Regions from separate parts of the Variovorax sp. dw_954 genome, predicted to be linked through region 3. Evidence: predicted binding sites of a transcription regulator. Region 3 holds the regulator's gene; each other region holds the start of a gene.
What was found. Region 3 encodes sigma-54, which starts transcription at its own class of promoters, with help from an activator protein. Its sites were predicted from a motif close to TGGCANGNAANCTGCTTT; they were not measured.
Positions count from the first base shown of each region.

Region 1: a site for sigma-54 is predicted at 1,342-1,359, ahead of HB681_RS09300 (TorF family putative porin). Genes of this name have one in related genera too.
Region 2: a site for sigma-54 is predicted at 1,505-1,522, ahead of HB681_RS00375 (ammonium transporter). Genes of this name have one in related genera too.

Region 1 is NZ_JAAVVD010000004.1:219,871-223,144, reverse strand. Features, by position in the region: gene HB681_RS09305 (YifB family Mg chelatase-like AAA ATPase) at 1-1,178, opposite strand, end outside; gene HB681_RS09300 (TorF family putative porin) at 1,402-2,286, shown strand; gene glnK (P-II family nitrogen regulator) at 2,358-2,696, shown strand; gene amt (ammonium transporter) at 2,731-3,274, shown strand, end outside.
Region 2 is NZ_JAAVVD010000001.1:79,824-83,097, reverse strand. Features, by position in the region: gene HB681_RS00380 (GMC family oxidoreductase N-terminal domain-containing protein) at 1-1,195, shown strand, start outside; gene HB681_RS00375 (ammonium transporter) at 1,592-2,794, shown strand; gene HB681_RS00370 (hypothetical protein) at 2,810-2,983, opposite strand; gene HB681_RS00365 (hypothetical protein) at 3,136-3,274, shown strand, end outside.
Region 3 is NZ_JAAVVD010000010.1:49,671-52,944, forward strand. Features, by position in the region: gene HB681_RS16995 (UDP-glucose/GDP-mannose dehydrogenase family protein) at 1-131, opposite strand, end outside; gene HB681_RS17000 (RNA polymerase factor sigma-54) at 506-2,092, opposite strand; gene lptB (LPS export ABC transporter ATP-binding protein) at 2,104-2,946, opposite strand; gene lptA (lipopolysaccharide transport periplasmic protein LptA) at 2,943-3,274, opposite strand, start outside.

The DNA.
Region 1 (3,274 bases), on a different contig from region 3:
TCCAGCAAGGGGCCGCTGAGCTTGCCCTGGTAGCGCGCGATCTGGTCCGGCGTGCAGCGGCAGGCCTTGAGCGGCGAGCCCGAGAAGCCGCAAGGGCAGGGGTTCATCGCCGCGATGAGTTGGAATCGCGCGGGGAATTCGGAGCGTCGGGCTGCCCGGGCGATGGTGATCGTGCCGGTCTCCAGCGGTTCGCGCAGGGCCTCCAGCGCGGCCCGCTGGAATTCCGGGAATTCGTCCAAAAACAGGATGCCGTGATGTGCGAGCGAGATTTCGCCGGGCCGCGGCGGTGATCCTCCGCCGACCAGGGCCACCGCGCTGGCGGAATGGTGGGGCGCACAGGTCGGCCGCACGGCCCATTTCTCGATCCCGAATCGCCCCGACAGGCTCGACACCGCCGCGCTCTCCAGCGCTTCGTCCACCGTCATCGCCGGCAGCAATCCGGCAAAGCGCTGCGCCAGCATCGATTTGCCGGACCCCGGAGGCCCGACCATCAGCAGGCTGTGCCCGCCGGCAGCGGCGATCTCCAATGCGCGCTTGGCGGCGGCCTGGCCCTTCACCTCGGACAAGTCCGGATAGCTTGGAATGTAAGTGCCGGCTTCCGAGTGAATGCGCGCCCAGCCGTCGACCTCAGGCTCGGGCAAAACGGAAGCATCCGCTCCCGCAGGCAGGAAGTGCCGCACCACGTCGATCAGGTGACGCGCGCCATACACCTCCGATCCCGGCACCAGCGCCGCCTCCTGCGCGCTGTCGGCCGGCAGCACCAACCGGGTCGCGATGCCCCGGCTGTGCAGCGCCAGCGCCATCGCAAGCGCCCCGCGCACCGGCCGCAGGTGACCCGACAAGGACAGTTCGCCGGCAAACTCGTGCCCCGCCAGTTGGGCCGCGTCCACCTGCCCGCTCGCCGCCAGGATGCCCAGCGCGATCGGCAAATCGAAACGCCCGGAGTCCTTCGGCAAATCCGCCGGCGCCAGGTTCACGACGATTTTTTTGTTGTTCGGAAACTCCAGCCCCGCGTTCTGAATGGCCGATCGCACGCGTTCGCGCGCTTCCTTCACCTCCACATCGGCCAGCCCGACCAGCGTAAAGCTGGGCAAACCATTGGCCAGATGCACTTCGACCGTGACGCTGGCCGCTTCCAGGCCCAGCAAAGCACGGCTTTGCACCAAAGACAAACTCATTTCCACTCCCTCACCAAAACGGTGCACCCACCTCGGTGGTGCGCTCTTGTTTTCTTTTCGATTCAACCGTTGTTCAAGAAGACACTTGTGTGACTATTTATCCGACCTTTTGTGTACGTTTGTGAATGAGCCTCCGGGTTTTCCAGCACCCTCCGCAACCATTTGGCACGCTCCCTGCTTTGAACGGGTTCCCACCCTTTCAAATACACGTAGGAGTTTCTCGATGATGCACCGTAACACTGCCACGGCGTTGGTTGCACTGGCCACCACGCTCGCGACGTCGGGCGCCGCTTTTGCCCAGAGCACCCCCGCGGCAGATCCGGCTGCTGCCACCCCCGCGCCTGTCGTCTCGCCGCTCACGGCCAATGTCTCCTTCACCACCAACTACAAGTTCCGTGGCCAGGACCAGGACATGATCAGCAACAGCTTCACCAGCCCGGTGAAGACCAGCGGATTCAAGCCCGCCATCCAGGGCGGCTTCGACTACGCGCATGAGAGCGGCTTCTACGTCGGCAACTGGAACTCCAGCGTCAACTGGCTGCCGGGCAACAGCATCGAGAGCGACTTCTACGGCGGCTACAAGTTCAAGGCCGGCCCGGTCGACCTCGACTTCGGCGTGCTGCAGTACTACTACTCGGGCAATACCGCCGGCAACACGACCGAACTCTACGGCGCGGGCACCTGGGCCGACGAAGTCCTCGGCAGCTTCACCGCCAAGTACTCGTGGACCGTGTCGAAGGACTACTTCAACTACGCCGGCAACAAGGCGGGCTCGGGCCAGAAGGGTCAGAACACCAGCTACCTGAACCTGTCGTACAGCAAGACCGTGCTGACCAGCCTCACGCTGAAGGCCGCCGTCGGCTACACCTTCATGTCGTCGGACATCAAGAGCCTCGGCTACCGCAACTACCTGGACTACAACGTCGGCGCCAGCTGGGACTTCGGCGGTGGCCTGTCGCTGGCCGGCTCGGTCCAGGGCGCCAACCACGAGGATGCCTATGCCGTGGCGAACCACCCCGGCTTCGACCTCGGCTTCGGCCCGATCGGCGCGACGACCTACTCGCCGAACAAGGCACGCTTCATCGCGACGCTGACCAAGACGTTCTAAGAAAAACGAAAAGCAGGCCCGGCCCTTGCAGGGGTCGAGCCATCCATATCTTCCTCAGGAGTAGCAAAACCATGAAGCTGGTCACAGCCATCATCAAACCCTTCAAGCTGGACGAGGTGCGCGAGGCGCTCTCCACCATCGGCGTGCAGGGCATCACCGTGACGGAGGTCAAGGGCTTCGGCCGGCAGAAGGGCCACACCGAGCTGTACCGCGGCGCGGAGTACGTGGTGGACTTCCTCCCCAAGGTCAAGATCGAGGCCGCCGTGGCGGACGACCTGGTCGAGCGCGTGATCGAAGCCGTCGAGGGCGCAGCCCGCACCGGCAAGATCGGCGACGGCAAGATCTTCGTGTACGACCTGGAGCAGGTCGTGCGAATCCGCACCGGCGAAACCGGCCGCGAAGCCCTCTGATTTCACGCATTTCATGGCACGAAAGAACACCCCAATGAAAAAGTTCCTCCTCTCCCTCGCGCTGGGCGTGGGCCTGTTGACGGCCAGCGTCTCGGGCTTCGCGCAGTCGCCGGCGCCAGCCGCCGAAGCCAAGGCGCCCGCCGCGGCCGCTGCCCCCGCAGCCACGCCCGCGGCGCCTGCCGCTGCAGCTCCGGCTGCCGCAGCCCCCGCCGCGGCCGCACCTGCCGCTGACGCCGCCGCGGCCCCCGCCGCAGCACCGAGCTTCAACAAGGGCGACACCGCCTGGATGATGGTCTCCACGCTGCTGGTGATCATGATGACCGTGCCTGGCCTGGCGCTGTTCTATGGCGGCCTGGTCCGCAGCAAGAACATGCTGTCGATCCTGATGCAGGTCATGGTCACGTTCTCGATGATCGTGGTGATCTGGATGATCTACGGCTACAGCCTTGCCTTCACGGAAGGCAATGCCTTCATAGGCGGGTTCGACCGGCTCTTCATGAAGGGGATGTTCGATCCGGCCACCGGCGTGTTCGCGCCGGGCGCAACCTTCAGCAAGGGCGTCTACATCCCCGAGCTGC
Region 2 (3,274 bases), on a different contig from region 3:
CGTGCAGGCCTGCCAGCAGATGGGCATGCCCTACAACCCGGACTTCAACGGCGCGACGCAGGAAGGCACCGGCGCCTACCAGACCACGACGCGAAACGGCAAGCGCTGTTCCGCGGCGGTGGGCTACCTGCGGCCTGCGCTCGGGCGGCGCAACCTCTCGGTGAAGACCGGCGCATTGATCAATCGCGTCGTAATCGAGCAGAGCCGCGCGGTGGGTGTCGAAGTGGTCGAGGCTGGCCGGCCGACCATCGTGCGAGCCGCCCGCGAAGTGCTGGTGACGGCGGGCGCCATCGGCTCGCCCAAGCTGATGCTGCTGTCGGGCATCGGTCCGGCCGACCAGCTGCGCGCGCTCGGCATCGACGTAATGGCAGACCGGCCCGAAATGGGCCAGAACCTGCACGATCACTTCGGCATCGACATCGTCTACGAACTCAACGGCCCGCACAGCTTCGACAAGTACGCCAAGCCGCACTGGATGGCCTGGGCCGGCTTGCAGTACGCGCTGTTCAGGAGGGGGCCGGTGGCGTCCAACATCGTCGAAGGCGGCGCCTTCTGGTACGCCGACCGGAACGAGCCCACGCCCGACCTGCAGTTCCACTTCCTGGTCGGCGCGGGCGTGGAGGCGGGCGTGCCGAAGATCGAATCCGGCTCGGGCGTGACGCTGAACTCCTACGCAGTGCGTCCGCATGCGCGTGGCTCGGTCTCGCTCGGCAGCGCCGATCCGCGCGCCATGCCTGTCGTCGATCCGAACTTCCTCGGCGACGAGCGCGACGTGAAGACCTCCGCGGAAGGCGTGCGCATCAGCCGCGAGATCTTCCGGCAATCGGCGCTCGCAAAGTACATCCGCAAGGAGCACTTTCCCGGCGATCGCGTGTCGACCACGGCCGACCTCGAGACCTATGCGCGCCAGTTCGGCCGCACCTCCTACCATCCGGTAGGAACCTGCCGCATGGGCGGTGATGCGGCCTCCGTGGTCGACCCGGAGTTGCGAGTCAGGGGCATCGAAGGCTTGCGTATCTGCGACAGCTCGGTGATGCCGCGGCTGGTCAGCTCCAACACCAACGCGCCGTCGATCGTGATCGGGGAGAAGGCGGCGGAACTGATTCGCGGTGGTGGGTCAGCGGCTCGTCGGGTGGCCGCGGTTCGCGCGCAGCCGGTGGTGATGGTTTCGCGTGAAGCGGCGACGGTGAATTGAGTCCTGCCACGGCGTCAGCGCCGAACTCCATGCAAGCAGTGTCAGTCTTCTTCACCCGGCAGCGTGAAGCTGGAGTGCAGCCGCAGACAGGATTCGACCCCGCCGCATCCACGTGCCGCGAACCTGCAGCAGATCTACGCCGACTTCGGTCAAGGCATACGAAGACACCCACACCCTCGCGATGGCTTTCGGCGCACCAGGCTGAGTTCCTGGCAGCGCGGGGCCTGCCCCCGCGGCGAGTCGGCTCCAGGTGCCCGCCCTGAATGATGCGCACCAACTTGCAGCGCCTGCACCACCAGTAGGCCAATCCGGCACCAATATTGCTTTCGCGTTGATCCATGCGCCGGCAAAGGCCGGCAATGCACCAACATAAGCAGTATTGGGAGCACGCCTTTAATGGATGCACTACATCGGGGCGCAGACGCGCTGTTCATTCTTCTCGGCGCGATCATGGTCCTGGCGATGCACGCGGGGTTCGCCTTCCTGGAACTCGGCACTGTCCGCAAGAAGAACCAGGTCAATGCACTGGTCAAGATCCTGGTCGACTTCTCGGTGTCGACGGTGGTCTACTTCCTGGTCGGCTACGGGGTCGCCTACGGCGCGCATTTCTTCGTCGGCGCCGATGAGCTGGCTCAACAGAACGGCTACGAGCTGGTGAAGTTCTTCTTCCTGCTGACCTTCGCCGCCGCCATCCCCGCGATCATTTCGGGCGGCATTGCGGAACGTGCGAAGTTCTGGCCGCAACTCATCGCGACGGCGGTCATCGTCGGCTTGGTGTACCCCTTGTACGAAGGCATTGCCTGGAACAAGGCGCTGGGCATCCAGGCCTGGATCGAATCGGCGACCGGGCACCCGTTCCACGACTTTGCGGGCTCGGTGGTCGTGCATGCGGTGGGCGGATGGCTGGCACTGCCGGCGGTCCTGCTGCTCGGCGCGCGCCGCAACCGCTACCGCGGCGATGGATCGCTCAGCGCGCATCCGCCCTCGAACATCCCCTTCCTGGCGCTTGGCGCGTGGGTGCTGTGCGTGGGCTGGTTCGGCTTCAATGTCATGAGTGCGCAGAGCATCGACAAGATCTCCGGGCTGGTGGCGGTCAACTCGCTGATGGCGATGGTGGGCGGCACACTGGCGGCGCTGGCGCTCGGCAAGAACGACCCGGGCTTCGTCTACAACGGGCCGCTGGCCGGGCTGGTCGCAGTGTGCGCGGGCTCCGACCTGATGCACCCCATCGGTGCCCTCGTGGTCGGAGGTGTGGCGGGCGCGATCTTCGTCTACATGTTCACACTGACGCAGAACAAGTGGAAGATCGACGACGTGCTGGGCGTCTGGCCCCTGCACGGCCTGTGCGGCACCTGGGGCGGTGTCGCCGCCGGCATTTTTGGCCAGCGGGCGCTGGGTGGGATCGGCGGCGTCAGCCTTGTCGCGCAGCTCATCGGCGTGGCGATCGGCGTCGCCTGGGCCTTCGTGGCGGGCCTGGCCGTCTACGGCACGCTGAAGCGCACGACGGGCTTGCGGCTGTCGCAGGAAGAGGAATACGACGGCGCAGACCTGTCGATCCACCACGTGAGCGCCACGCCGGAGCGCGAAGTCAACTGGTGACGCAATCTGCTCGGCCTAGAAACGACCTGCCGCCCGCCGGACGACCACCGGCGTCTTGACGGCCGCCTTATCGCCCTTGGGGGCCGTCGACCCTGTCCTCGGTGCTCGCTTGGCAGGCTTGCGCCGCCCCTTGAGAGACTCGATCAGGGAAATCGCTTCCTTGTCGAACTTCGCGTTGTCGTCGGGCATGGTCGCCTCCGGAGGATGCGGGGTGGCAATCTTAGGACCACGGCGATTTCGCCGCGGCGCGCTGGTTTGAGGGCCTGCGTCACGGTCCTTGTCGATGCGGCCACGGCTGTCTATGCTCGCGCATTCGTACCTGCCGCAGAGGTATCTGCAACATGAGCAAATCGAACAACATTGCGTTCCATGGCTCGAAGGCAACACCGGATGAGTTGCGAACGCTCGGCGGCATCCTGCCGCGGGTGGGATGGAAGAAGCCGGAATTGGCTCAACGCGTCGCGGCCTTGCCCGCGGACC
Region 3 (3,274 bases):
ATGCCGCCGCTGTTGAGCGTCTGGATCTTGACCGGGTCGAGGTCGAGGCAGAAAACGTGGTTGCCGAGGTCGGCCAGGCAGACGCCAGTGACGAGCCCGACATAGCCGGTGCCGATGATGGTGATGTTCATGGATGCGAAATCAAATCGACCTGCGGCAATAGGCAGCACGCCGAAGCAAGCGATGGGTTTTCAGGCACTCACCGAACTGGGTCTTGGACCAGTTCGCGGAGTTCCTATGGGCGACTTGAAACAAGTCCGGGCCGCCGGGACAAGATTGCGTGTGGTTGGAGGCGTAGCGCCCATCCGCGCAGTGACTACCGAGTTATAGCGGTCGCTAACAATTATGTCTAAATGTATTGTAGCGGCACAGCGCGTGCCGGCCCGCGCATCCCCTGTGAGCGACATGAAAGCTGCAAACGCAACCAAGCCACAACTTGACGAAAGTTAGCGACTTTTGCGGAGGCCTAAGCGGTTGCAACATTGCACTGCAACGCTGGGACGCACTACAAAGCCTTGCGTAAATTCGCCGGCGCGATCCGCAGTGCTTCGCGGTACTTCGCCACCGTCCGCCGCGCGCACTCGATCCCCTGCTCCTTGAGCATGTCCGAGATCTGGCTGTCCGACAGCGGCTTCTTGATGTTCTCGCTCGTCACGAACTGCTTGATCAGCGCCCGCACCGCCGTGCTGGACGCATTCCCGCCGGTCTCCGTACCCAGCGCCGACCCGAAGAAGTACTTGAGTTCCACCGTGCCGTAGGGCGTCGACATGTACTTCGCGGTCGTCACGCGGCTGATCGTCGACTCGTGCAGCCCGAGTTCGTCGGCAATCTCGCGCAACACCAGTGGCCGCATTGCCAGTTCGCCGTGCACGAAGAAGTTCTTCTGCCGCTCGACGATGGCGTTGCTTACGCGCAGGATCGTGTCGAATCGCTGCTGTATGTTCTTGATGAACCAGCGTGCCTCCTGCAGCCGCTGCGACAGCGCCTGGCTGCCCTCGCCCTTGTGCGCCTTCAGCGCACCGGCGTAGATGTCGTGCACGCGCAGGCGCGGCATGACGTCGGGGTTGAGCATGACGCGGAACCTGAGCGTGGCGCCGCGACCGGTGCGCGTGACGATCACGTCGGGCACGACCACGTTGCGCTCCACGTCGACGAAGCGGCGGCCCGGCTTGGGCTCCAGCCGCGCGATGAGCTGCATCGCCGCGCGCACCAGTTCCTCGTTGCTCTTGGTGAGCGTGGCCAGGCGCTTGAAGTCGCGGCGGGCCAGCAGGTCCATCGGCAATTTGCAGATGGCGATGGCGACCTTGCGCACCTGCTCCTCGTCCTCGGCTTCATCGGCACGCGCCAGCGCGCGCAACTGGATCGCCAGGCATTCGCCCAGGTCGCGCGCACCCACGCCGACCGGCTCCAGGCTCTGCAGCAGGCCCAGCGCCATCTGGAAGCGATGCACCAGTTCGTCGAACTCGTCGTTGTCGTTGCCGGCCAGGCCCGAGGCCAGCGCAGGCAGCGAGTCCTCCAGGTAGCCGTCGTCGTTGAGCGACTCGATCAGGAAACTCAGCGCGGCGCGGTCGGTCTCGTCGAGGCGCAGGCCCAGGGCCTGGCGGTGCAGGAAGGCCTGCAGCGACTCCTGGCTGCGCGCCAGCTCGGTGGCGTCGGCGCGCTCGTCGCCGCCCAGGTTGTTGGCGCGCGCGGGGGCGTCGCCGCCCCATTCGCTGTCGTCGGGCACCATGTCGACAGTGCCGTCGCCGCCCCAGTCGGGCTCGCTGTCGGAGACGCCGTCCGCGGTCGCATCGGCGGTGGCGGAATCCGCCTCGCTCGACGCGGTGGCGGAGGCAGGGCCGTCCGCGCCGTTGGCGATCGGTGGGGTGGCGAAGTCGTCGTCACGCGGCGGCGGCGCGTCGGCGGCTTCGAGGCCGAACTCCTCGCGCACAGCCTCCTCCGCGGTGCGTTCGAGGAACGGGTTGTCGTCGAGCATCTGCTCGACTTCCTGGCTCAGTTCCAGCGTCGACAGTTGCAGCAGCCGGATCGACTGCTGCAATTGGGGCGTCAGTGCCAGGTGCTGCGATACGCGCAGCGACAGGCCTTGCTTCATGCCGAAGGCCCCTACATTCTGAAATGCTCGCCGAGGTACACCCTGCGTACCTCCGCGTTGTCGACGATCTCCGAAGGCGTGCCTTGTGCCAGCACTTGCCCGTCGCTGATGATGAAAGCGTGATCGCAGATGCCCAGCGTCTCCCGCACGTTGTGATCCGTGATGAGCACGCCGATGCCGCGCCCCTTCAGGAAGCTGATGATCCGCTGGATCTCGATCACGGCGATCGGGTCGATCCCCGCGAAGGGCTCGTCCAGCAGGATGAAGCGCGGCTGCGTGGCCAGCGCCCGCGCGATTTCCACGCGCCTGCGCTCGCCGCCCGACAGTGACAGTGCCGGGGAATCGCGCAGATGTTCGACGCGCAGGTCGCTCAGGAGCTCGGTCAGGCGCTCCTCGATGCGCGCCTTGCCGAGCGGCACCCGCTTGCCGTTGGCATTGGTCTCGAATTGCAGCTCCAGCACGGCGCGCACGTTCTGCTCGACCGTGAGCTTGCGGAAGATCGAAGCTTCCTGCGGCAGGTAGCTCAGGCCCATGCGCGCGCGGCGGTGGATCGGCATGTGCGCGATCGGCTCGCCGTCGATGGTGATGTCGCCGGCATCGGCCCGGACCAGCCCGACGATCATGTAGAAGGACGTGGTCTTGCCGGCGCCGTTGGGGCCCAGCAAGCCGACCACTTCGCCCTTCTGCACGCCGAGCGACACGTCCTTGACCACCATGCGGCTGCCGTAGGACTTCTGCAGGCCGCGCGCGTCGAGGCGGCTGCCGTTGCCGGGGACCGCCGTGACGGCGCCCCCACCCGACCCGAGCAAGGGCTCGCCGCCTGTGTCGATCAGGGCGTTGTCGTTGCGCATCACGGGGGCGCTTCCCCACCGAGCGTGGTGGTGGAGCGCAGGCCGGCGCCCGGGGCCGGCGCTGGCGCCGGAGGCGCGGAACCAGCCCGGGGACTGCCCGGCAATGCATTGACCGGCGGGCGCGGCGTGAGCACGGCACGCACGCGCGCGCCCTGCGTGCCGGACGACACGGCGGCGTCCGGCGGCACGGTCGAGCCGTTGACGGTGAAGGTGTCGTTGCTCTGGTCGTAGACGATCAGCGGGCCGCTGCTTTCGTCGTTGACCTTGCTGCCGATCAGGCGGCGCATCACGGCATGGCCGATGAACTTGACGTTGTCGGCGCGGCTGTCGT